One region of the Pseudomonas sp. FP2254 genome, then DNA from elsewhere that is predicted to be linked to it. Evidence: predicted binding sites of a transcription regulator. Region 1 holds the regulator's gene; the other holds the start of a gene.
What was found. The regulator FliA, encoded in region 1, starts transcription of late flagellar genes. The targets are predictions, from matches to a motif close to CTAAAGTTTNNNNNNNNNNNGCCGNTAA.
Positions count from the first base shown of each region.

Region 2: PSH94_RS00605 (methyl-accepting chemotaxis protein) is a predicted target of FliA. The motif match lies at 2,616-2,643, and genes of this name have one in related genera.

Region 1 covers NZ_CP117444.1:3,859,813-3,865,412, reverse strand. Annotated here, with positions in the region: gene flhF (flagellar biosynthesis protein FlhF) at 1-392, shown strand, start outside; gene fleN (flagellar synthesis regulator FleN) at 497-1,330, shown strand; gene fliA (RNA polymerase sigma factor FliA) at 1,327-2,067, shown strand; gene PSH94_RS17660 (chemotaxis response regulator CheY) at 2,237-2,611, shown strand; gene PSH94_RS17655 (protein phosphatase CheZ) at 2,630-3,418, shown strand; gene PSH94_RS17650 (chemotaxis protein CheA) at 3,430-5,600, shown strand, end outside.
Region 2 covers NZ_CP117444.1:122,623-128,222, forward strand. Annotated here, with positions in the region: rRNA gene PSH94_RS00590 (23S ribosomal RNA) at 1-1,929, shown strand, start outside; rRNA gene rrf (5S ribosomal RNA) at 2,081-2,196, shown strand; rRNA gene rrf (5S ribosomal RNA) at 2,304-2,419, shown strand; gene PSH94_RS00605 (methyl-accepting chemotaxis protein) at 2,758-4,638, shown strand; gene PSH94_RS00610 (SRPBCC family protein) at 4,677-5,141, opposite strand; gene PSH94_RS00615 (amino acid adenylation domain-containing protein) at 5,161-5,600, opposite strand, start outside.

The sequences.
Region 1 (5,600 bases):
CCAGCGATCCGGCGCTGCGCATGCAGCTGGAAAGCCTGGCCGGGCGTGGGATCAAGTCAAAAAATTACCTGGTGCTTGCAACCACCAGCCAGAAACAGGTTCTTACCGCTGCCTACCACAGTTACAAACGCTGTGGGCTGGCCGGTTGCATCCTGACCAAATTGGACGAAACCGCCAGCCTGGGCGAAGTGTTGAGCCTGGCTATCGGTCATGCATTACCGGTCGCCTACCTGACCGACGGGCCGCGGATTCCGGATGATCTGCATCTGCCGCGCCGTCATCAGTTGGTCAGCCGTGCCGTCAGCGTGCAAATGCAGGACGAGCCTAGCGAGGAAGCGATGGCCGATATGTTCGCTGACCTGTACCACAGCCCGGCAAAACGGGTGGGCTGAGCAACATGAACACAATGCAATGTACCTACATTGATGGTCTGCAAGCGATTCACGCGGCCAAGCCATGTAGCCTGCGTCTAAGCAAGACAAGGTAAAGAAATAAAATGGGCAGCATGCATCCCGTACAGGTGATCGCGGTGACCGGCGGCAAAGGTGGCGTCGGAAAAACTAACGTGTCAGTGAATTTGTCCCTGGCGCTGGCAGAGCTTGGCCGTCGCGTCATGCTGCTGGACGCCGACCTGGGACTGGCGAACGTCGACGTTCTGCTGGGGCTGACGCCCAAACACACCCTGGCCGATGTGATCGAAGGCCGGTGCGAGCTGCGCGATGTGCTGCTGCAAGGCCCCGGCGGGATCCGCATCGTGCCGGCCGCTTCCGGCACCCAGAGCATGGTGCACCTGAGCCCCGCGCAGCATGCCGGGCTGATTCAAGCGTTCAGCGATATCGGCGACAACCTCGACGTGCTGGTGATCGACACCGCTGCGGGGATCGGCGAGTCCGTGGTCAGCTTTGTGCGCGCCGCGCAGGAAGTATTGCTGGTGGTCTGCGATGAACCCACCTCGATCACCGACGCCTACGCCCTGATTAAACTCCTTAACCGTGACTACGGCATGAACCGCTTCCGCGTCCTGGCCAACATGGCCCAGAGCCCGCAGGAAGGGCGCAACCTGTTCGCCAAGTTGACCAAGGTCACGGATCGCTTTCTCGATGTCGCCTTACAATACGTCGGCGCAGTTCCCTACGACGAATGTGTGCGCAAGGCCGTGCAGAAACAGCGCGCGGTCTACGAAGCATTCCCTCGTTCGAAATGCGCCTTGGCGTTCAAGGCTATTGCCCAGAAGGTCGATACCTGGCCGCTGCCCGCCAACCCGCGTGGGCATCTGGAGTTTTTCGTCGAGCGATTGGTGCATCAGACGAGCGCAGGGCCAGTGCTATGACATCGAGCGGTTACAACCTCTACAAAAAATCGGCGCGTGACAGCCAGGGTGAACTGATCGAGCGCTATGCGCCCCTGGTCAAGCGCATTGCCTACCATTTGCTGGCCCGGTTGCCGGCCAGCGTGCAGGTGGAGGATCTGATCCAGGCGGGCATGATCGGCCTGCTGGAGGTGTCGACCAAGTACGACGCCACCAAGGGTGCGAGTTTCGAGACGTATGCGGGTATCCGTATTCGCGGCGCGATGCTCGATGAAGTGCGTAAAGGTGACTGGGCACCCCGTTCGGTGCATCGCAATACGCGCATGGTCAGTGACGCAATTCGAGCAATTGAAGCAAAAACCGGTCGTGACGCTAAAGATCATGAAGTTGCGGCCGAACTCCAATTGAGTCTCGACGATTATTACGGGATTTTGAACGATACCTTGGGCAGCCGCCTGTTCAGTTTCGACGACCTGTTGCAGGACGGCGAGCATGAAGGGCTGCACGAGGACGGCGCGAGCGCTCACATGGAGCCGTCGCGCGACCTGGAGGATGAACGCTTCCAGGGGGCATTGGCGGACGCAATCGCCAATTTGCCGGAGCGTGAACGTTTGGTGTTGGCGCTGTACTACGACGAAGAGCTGAACCTCAAGGAAATCGGTGAGGTGCTGGGGGTCAGCGAATCGCGGGTCAGCCAGTTGCATAGCCAGTGCGCCGCCCGCTTGCGGGGACGTCTGGGAGAGTGGCGAGCGCGCTGACAGGCAGTGTGGGGACACTGCAGAGCGATACCGCGTGGGCCATGGGCCTGCGCGGGTTCGGCCCGTGGTGGCCCCGGCAGTCCTTTTTGTGTAATGCCTGTTGATTGAAATGGCGCGTCCAGGTGCTGGGCGCGTTTAAGACTGCTTGGAGGTCGAATTGGACAAGAACATGAAAATCCTCATCGTTGATGACTTCTCAACGATGCGGCGGATCATAAAAAACCTGTTGCGTGACCTTGGGTTCACAAACACGGTCGAGGCGGATGATGGCCTTACGGCGATTCCGATCCTCAACAGCGGGGGCATCGACTTTCTGGTAACCGACTGGAACATGCCGGGCATGACCGGCATCGACTTGCTGCGTCACGTGCGCGCTGACGAAAAACTACGCAGCCTTCCCGTGCTGATGGTGACCGCCGAAGCCAAGCGTGAACAGATTATCGAAGCTGCCCAGGCCGGCGTTAACGGTTATGTGGTCAAACCATTCACTGCACAGGCGTTGAAAGAGAAGATCGAAAAAATCTTCGAACGCATCCACGGCTAATGCCATCGCGGGGGAGCTATGGAGCAGAAAGAAACGTCACAGGGAGACTTTGAGTCAACCCTGAAAAAACATGCTCACCAACTGGTCGACAGCCTTGAAAAAGGTCATTTCGGCGACGCGGTGCAGTTAATCCATGAGCTCAATCAGACCCGTGACCGAGGCCTGTACCAGGAAGTGGGCAAGCTCACGCGCGAGTTGCACAGTGCAATCGTCAATTTCCAGATTGACCCGCACATGCCCCAGGCCGAAGAAATCTCGCAGATTACCGATGCCACCGAACGCCTGTCCTACGTGGTCAGGCTGACTGAGGCCGCGGCCAACCGCACCATGGACCTGGTGGAAAACGCCACGCCTCTGGTCAACGGCATGGCCAATGAAGCCCAGGCCCTGAATGCCGACTGGGGCCGCTTCATGCGGCGGGAAGTGGGGGCTGAAGAGTTCCGCGAGCTGGCACGCCGGGTCGAAGGGTTCCTGTCACGCAGCGAGCAGGACAACCGCACGGTGTCCAGCAACCTCAACGATATTCTGCTGGCCCAGGACTACCAGGACCTGACCGGTCAGGTGATCAAGCGTGTGACGCAGTTGGTCACCGAAGTGGAAAGCAATTTGCTCAAACTGGTGCTCATGGCAGGCCAGGTTGACCGTTTCGCCGGCATCGAACATGACCGCGAAGCGATCCTCTCGGAAAAAGATCCACAAAAACATCTCGCCAAGGGTGAAGGTCCGCAGATTCATGCCGATAAACGTGAAGACGTTGTGTCAGGTCAGGATGACGTAGATGACCTGTTATCCAGTTTAGGCTTCTAAGGAGCACCCACATGAGCTTCGGCGCCGATGAAGAGATCCTTCAGGATTTCCTTGTAGAGGCCGGCGAAATTTTAGAGCAACTGTCCGAACAACTGGTCGAGCTGGAAAGCCGCCCGGATGATGCGAACCTGCTCAATGCAATTTTTCGCGGTTTTCATACTGTAAAAGGGGGCGCCGGCTTCCTCCAGCTCCATGAGCTGGTGGAGTGCTGCCACATCGCCGAGAACGTGTTCGACATCCTGCGCAAGGGTGAGCGGCACGTCGACTCGGAGTTGATGGACGTGATTCTCGAAGCACTCGATGCGGTCAACGGCATGTTCAGCCAAGTGCGCGAACGGGCCCCGATCACCGCTGCCACCCCGGAACTGCTGGCCGCCCTGGCGCGTTACGCGGAGCCTGCCGATCTGGCGGCCGAGCCCGTGGCTGAGGCGGTGGCGGAACCTGAGCCGGCGCCGGAACCGGACGTTACCGACAGCGAGTTCGAACAGCTGCTCAGCTCTCTCAGCGCGGTCAAGGCCGAAGCTGAAGCACCTGCCGCAGCGGCCCCGGCGCAGGCGCCGACCAGCGAAGACATTACCGACGCCGAATTCGAGTCGCTGCTCGATCAGTTGCACGGCAAGGGCCAGTTCGCCGCCGACGCCGTGGCACCCGCCGCCGCAGCGCCGGCGCCGGCCACTGCCACTGCCAGCACCGATATCACTGACGACGAATTCGAAGCGTTGCTCGACCAGTTGCATGGCAAGGGCACCTTCGCCGCCGACGCGCTGCCGGAAGTGGCCGCCACCGCGGCAGCCCCTGCGGCACCGGCCGCCGCCAAACCGGCGACACCGGCCCAACCCGCCGGCGACGGGCTGATCACCGATCATGAGTTCGAAGCACTGCTGGACGATCTGCACGGCAAAGGCAAGTTCAGCGAAGTGGCCCCGGCCGCCGCAGCGACGGCCGCCGCCGCCAAGCCTGCACCGGTAGCCGCGAAGGCCGCCGCCCCGGCCGCCAAGCCTGCGCCTGCTCCGGCCGCGGCGGCTGCCCCTGCACGAGCGGCCGCCGCCGCGCCGGTGGCCGACAAGCCTGTGACTGAAGCCGAAACCACCGTGCGGGTCGATACCGCGCGCCTGGACGACATCATGAACATGGTCGGCGAACTGGTATTGGTGCGTAACCGCCTGGTGCGCCTGGGCCTGAGCAGTGGCGATGAGTCCATGCAAAAGGCCGTGTCGAACCTCGATGTGGTGACCGCCGACCTGCAGACCGCCGTGATGAAAACGCGGATGCAGCCGATCAAGAAAGTCTTCGGCCGCTTCCCGCGCCTGGTTCGCGACCTGGCGCGCCAGCTGAAGAAAGAAATCAACCTGGAACTGGTAGGCGAAGAAACCGACCTCGACAAAAACCTCGTCGAGGCCCTGGCCGACCCGCTGGTCCACTTGGTGCGCAACGCCGTCGACCATGGCGTGGAAACCCCGGAAGAACGTGAAGCCTCGGGCAAGTCCCGTGGCGGCAAGGTGATCCTGGCGGCCGAGCAGGAAGGCGACCATATCCTGCTGTCTATCACCGACGACGGCAAGGGCATGGATCCGGCCATCCTGCGCAACATCGCGGTCAAGCGTGGCGTGATGGACAAGGATGCCGCCGACCGCCTGACCGACACCGAGTGCTACAACCTGATCTTCGCCCCAGGCTTCTCGACCAAGACCGAGATCTCCGACGTGTCGGGCCGTGGCGTGGGCATGGACGTGGTCAAGACCAAGATCAGCCAGCTCAACGGCTCGATCAATATCTACTCGACCAAGGGCCAGGGTTCCAAGATCGTCATCAAGGTGCCGTTGACCCTGGCGATCATGCCGACCCTGATGGTGATGCTGGGCAACCAGGCCTTCGCCTTCCCGCTGGTCAACGTCAACGAGATCTTCCACCTCGACCTGTCGCGCACCAACGTGGTGGACGGCCAGGAAGTGGTGATCGTGCGCGACAAGGCGTTGCCGCTGTTCTACCTCAAGCGCTGGCTGGTGGCATCGGCGGCGCATGAAGAACAGCGCGAAGGCCATGTGGTGATTCTCTCCGTGGGCACCCAGCGTATCGGCTTTGTGGTCGATCAACTGGTCGGCCAGGAAGAAGTGGTCATCAAGCCTTTGGGCAAAATGCTGCAGGGAACCCCGGGCATGTCGGGTGCGACCATCACCGGTGA
Region 2 (5,600 bases), 1.9 Mb from region 1:
AGGGAAACAACCCAGACCGTCAGCTAAGGTCCCAAAGTTATGGTTAAGTGGGAAACGATGTGGGAAGGCTTAGACAGCTAGGAGGTTGGCTTAGAAGCAGCCACCCTTTAAAGAAAGCGTAATAGCTCACTAGTCGAGTCGGCCTGCGCGGAAGATGTAACGGGGCTCAAACCATACACCGAAGCTACGGGTATCACGTAAGTGATGCGGTAGAGGAGCGTTCTGTAAGCCTGTGAAGGTGAGTTGAGAAGCTTGCTGGAGGTATCAGAAGTGCGAATGCTGACATGAGTAACGACAATGGGTGTGAAAAACACCCACGCCGAAAGACCAAGGTTTCCTGCGCAACGTTAATCGACGCAGGGTTAGTCGGTCCCTAAGGCGAGGCTGAAAAGCGTAGTCGATGGAAAACAGGTTAATATTCCTGTACTTCTGGTTATTGCGATGGAGGGACGGAGAAGGCTAGGCCAGCTTGGCGTTGGTTGTCCAAGTTTAAGGTGGTAGGCTGAGATCTTAGGTAAATCCGGGATCTTAAGGCCGAGAGCTGATGACGAGTCATCTTTTAGATGACGAAGTGGTTGATGCCATGCTTCCAAGAAAAGCTTCTAAGCTTCAGGTAACCAGGAACCGTACCCCAAACCGACACAGGTGGTTGGGTAGAGAATACCAAGGCGCTTGAGAGAACTCGGGTGAAGGAACTAGGCAAAATGGCACCGTAACTTCGGGAGAAGGTGCGCCGGTGAGGGTGAAGGACTTGCTCCGTAAGCTCATGCCGGTCGAAGATACCAGGCCGCTGCGACTGTTTATTAAAAACACAGCACTCTGCAAACACGAAAGTGGACGTATAGGGTGTGACGCCTGCCCGGTGCCGGAAGGTTAATTGATGGGGTTAGCTAACGCGAAGCTCTTGATCGAAGCCCCGGTAAACGGCGGCCGTAACTATAACGGTCCTAAGGTAGCGAAATTCCTTGTCGGGTAAGTTCCGACCTGCACGAATGGCGTAACGATGGCGGCGCTGTCTCCACCCGAGACTCAGTGAAATTGAAATCGCTGTGAAGATGCAGTGTATCCGCGGCTAGACGGAAAGACCCCGTGAACCTTTACTATAGCTTTGCACTGGACTTTGAATTTGCTTGTGTAGGATAGGTGGGAGGCTTTGAAGCGTGGACGCCAGTCTGCGTGGAGCCATCCTTGAAATACCACCCTGGCAACTTTGAGGTTCTAACTCAGGTCCGTTATCCGGATCGAGGACAGTGTATGGTGGGTAGTTTGACTGGGGCGGTCTCCTCCTAAAGAGTAACGGAGGAGTACGAAGGTGCGCTCAGACCGGTCGGAAATCGGTCGTAGAGTATAAAGGCAAAAGCGCGCTTGACTGCGAGACAGACACGTCGAGCAGGTACGAAAGTAGGTCTTAGTGATCCGGTGGTTCTGTATGGAAGGGCCATCGCTCAACGGATAAAAGGTACTCCGGGGATAACAGGCTGATTACCGCCCAAGAAGTTCATATCGACGGCGGTGTTTGGCACCTCGATGTCGGCTCATCACATCCTGGGGCTGAAGCCGGTCCCAAGGGTATGGCTGTTCGCCATTTAAAGTGGTACGCGAGCTGGGTTTAGAACGTCGTGAGACAGTTCGGTCCCTATCTGCCGTGGACGTTTGAGATTTGAGAGGGGCTGCTCCTAGTACGAGAGGACCGGAGTGGACGAACCTCTGGTGTTCCGGTTGTCACGCCAGTGGCATTGCCGGGTAGCTATGTTCGGAATAGATAACCGCTGAAAGCATCTAAGCGGGAAACTAGCCTCAAGATGAGATCTCACTGGAACCTTGAGTTCCCTGAAGGGCCGTCGAAGACTACGACGTTGATAGGTTGGGTGTGTAAGCGCTGTGAGGCGTTGAGCTAACCAATACTAATTGCCCGTGAGGCTTGACCATATAACACCCAAGCAATTTGAGTCGAAAGGCCAGATTGCGGTGTATGAAGACGCAATGAACCGAAAGTTCGACGCTCACAAAACACCGACAGCTGTCACATACCCAATTTGCTGAAGCGAGGCCATCTGGCCGCGACTCAGTACCCGAATTTCTTGACGACCATAGAGCATTGGAACCACCTGATCCCATCCCGAACTCAGCAGTGAAACGATGCATCGCCGATGGTAGTGTGGGGTTTCCCCATGTGAGAGTAGGTCATCGTCAAGATTAAATTCCGAAACCCCAATTGCGAGAGCAGTTGGGGTTTTGTTTTATGTAGAAGTCCATGAATTTCACTGGCACGCTGCAATGCATCGTTCTGGTACACAGAATTTCTTGACGACCATAGAGCATTGGAACCACCTGATCCCATCCCGAACTCAGCAGTGAAACGATGCATCGCCGATGGTAGTGTGGGGTTTCCCCATGTGAGAGTAGGTCATCGTCAAGATCAAATTCCGAAACCCCTGTCTGCTAACGCAGGCAGGGGTTTTGTCGTTTAGGCAATCGGTATTTTCCACTCAGTATCCAACCGCAATATCCTTATATGGCGTGCGCGCAAGTGCCGGTGTGCTGCATTCCCGCAATGAATCGGTGTACCACCGGTCCGGTTTCTCGCTCAAAAAGAAGATGTTTCCTACAAACCCTTAAGATTTCACTCGATTTGGCCGAAAGCCTGATGAGCCATGCGTGCACCGAAATAGAGCGGCCCGCGAAGCCGGCTATACCGTTACATGGAATGTTCCGCTCGGCACGCTCATCCCCCTTTGGCAAAAAGAAGTCGATGAAATGAATCTCAAGTTCAGTCATAAAATTTTGTTGGCCGCGTCAGGCGTGGTGGTCCTAGCCTTCGCGTTATTTACGCTTTACAACGATTACCTGCAACGCAGTACGATCAAGCAGAATCTGGAGTCATCTATCCAGCAATCCGGTGAGCTCACCGCCAGCAGTGTGCAAAACTGGCTCAGTGGTCGAATCCTGGTACTCGAAAGTCTGACTCAGAACATTGCCCACCAAGGCAGTGCTGCGGACCTGCCAGGTTTGGTAGATCAACCTGCACTGACATCGAACTTCCAGTTCACTTATGTCGGGCAAACCAACGGTGTATTCACCCAACGCCCTGACGCCAAAATGCCGGACGACTATGATCCTCGTCAGCGCCCTTGGTACAAACAAGCTGTTGCTGCAGATAAACCCATGCTGACGCCGCCTTATATGGCGGCAGTAGGTGGTCAGATCGTTACCATCGCGATGCCGGTGAAAAAGAACGGCGAATTGCTTGGTGTGGTGGGTGGCGACCTTAGTCTGCAAACCTTGGTGAAAATCATCAACTCGGTGGACTTTGGTGGTATCGGCCATGCTTTTCTGGTCAGCGGCGACGGCCAGGTCATCGTCAGTCCAGACGAAGATCAGGTGATGAAAAACCTCAAGGACATCTATCCAGGCACCACACTTCGCATAGAAAAGCTCAACCAGGACGTAGTACTCAAAGGCCATGATCGCATTTTGTCCTTTACGCCCATCAGCGGCCTGCCAGGTGCCGATTGGTATATCGGATTGTCGATCGACAAAGACAAAGCCTACGCGCCGCTCGGTAAATTCCGCACCTCAGCCTTGATTGCCATGTTGATCGCCGTGGTAGCGATTGCGGTGTTGCTGAGCCTGTTGATCCAAGTGCTACTGCGCCCCTTGACCACCATGGGCGTCGCCATGCAGGACATCGCCCAAGGCGAGGGCGACCTGACTCGTCGCCTGGCTGTCACCAGCAAGGACGAATTTGGCGAAGTAGGCAGTGCGTTCAACCGGTTCGTTGAGCGTATTCACGCTTCGATTTCGGAAGTCTCTTCGGCCACGCGCCAGGTTCATGATTTGTCCCAGCGCGTGATGGCGTCGTCCAACGCGTCGATCATCGGCTCCGACGAGCAAAGTGCACGTACCAACAGCGTTGCTGCGGCGATCAACGAGCTGGGGGCCGCCACTCAGGAGATTGCGCGGAACGCGGCTGATGCATCTCAACACGCCAGCGGTGCCAGTGAGCAGGCTGACGATGGGCGCAAAGTGGTTGAGCAGACCATTTTGGCAATGTCTGAGCTGTCTCAGAAGATCAGTCTTTCGTGCACACAGATTGAAACGCTTAACGCCAGTACCGACAACATTGGTCACATTCTGGATGTGATCAAAGGCATTTCTCAGCAAACCAACTTGCTTGCTCTCAACGCCGCGATCGAAGCCGCGCGTGCTGGTGAGGCCGGGCGTGGCTTTGCTGTGGTGGCCGATGAAGTACGCAACCTGGCTCACCGTACCCAGGAGTCCGCCGAAGAAATTCATAAAATGATCACTTCACTGCAAGTGGGCTCCCGCGAGGCGGTGACCACCATGAATGCCAGCCAGGTCTCAAGTGAGGAAAGTGTTGAGGTCGCCAACCAGGCGGGTGAACGCCTGGTGAGCGTGACGCAGCGAATCGTTGAGATTGACGGCATGAACCAGTCCGTCGCTGCGGCCACTGAGGAGCAAACCGCCGTGGTGGAAACGCTCAACGTGGACATCAACCAGATCAATCTGCTTAACCAGCAGGGCGTAGCCAATCTCAACGAGACACTCAGAGACTGCGATGCCCTGTCGCAACAGGCCAATCGCTTGAAGCAACTGGTCGACAGCTTCAAGATCTGACTTGTCTGGGCGGTGCGTAGGAGCGAGCAGCTTCGCTCCTACGCACCGCCCAGCAGCTTACGCACGTTTGCCAGGGCGCTGTCGGCAAAGTCCTGCACAAACGCTTCGAAACCCACCTGCGTCTTGTCCACTGGCTCGGCAATGATGGTCCAGCTCACCTTGGCGCATTGCACGCCATGTGCCTGCACACGAATCCCTGCCCACAACCTGGCCACGCCCAGCGTGTTATAGATCATGGTCCAGGTCATGTGCATGGCATGATCATCTCGACTATTGAGTTGCTCGACGACACAGTTGCCATCACGGAACGTTTTGGTACGCAATGCACCCACGCCTGTGCCGATCATCTCGACAGACGCCAAGGCCGGGATGAAGGCATCAAAGCTCGAAAACTGCCCCACCATCTCCCACACGCGAAGCGCTTCGCAGTTGATGACGACGCTCGCCACAATCGGCGGGCCGTTCGGGTTGCAGATTAAAGTATCGGGTTGCAGCGGTTTCATATCGTGGTCCTGGAACGGTTCAAAGAAAGCCAATGGCCTTGAGGTACTCAAAGCCTTTGTTCAACAGCGCCGGGTCTTTTTCCGGATAGTGCTCGCCCATCTGCTCAACACCCCGTCGGGCATTGTCATGCACAATCATCTTGGTATCTCCAATGTCATCATCCAGGCGATCAAGGTAAAACCCGAGTACCCCAAACATTGCGTTGTCCTGGCTCACCGTGCGCAGGGCTTGTTGCCATTGCGCAACGCATACCCGCTCGAATCCGCCCCCCACCCGGCTTAATTCATCCAAGTAGCGCTCCCAACTCAACGGCTGTGGGTTATGCAGGTTGAACACGCAGCTATTGGCGTGAAAGCTCATGCAATGGAACGCGATGAAGCGCGCCAGGAAGTCCACCGGCATCAGGTCGAAATCCAGTTCCAAGCGGGGCAACAGGCCTAACTGCAGCGACCCCTTGA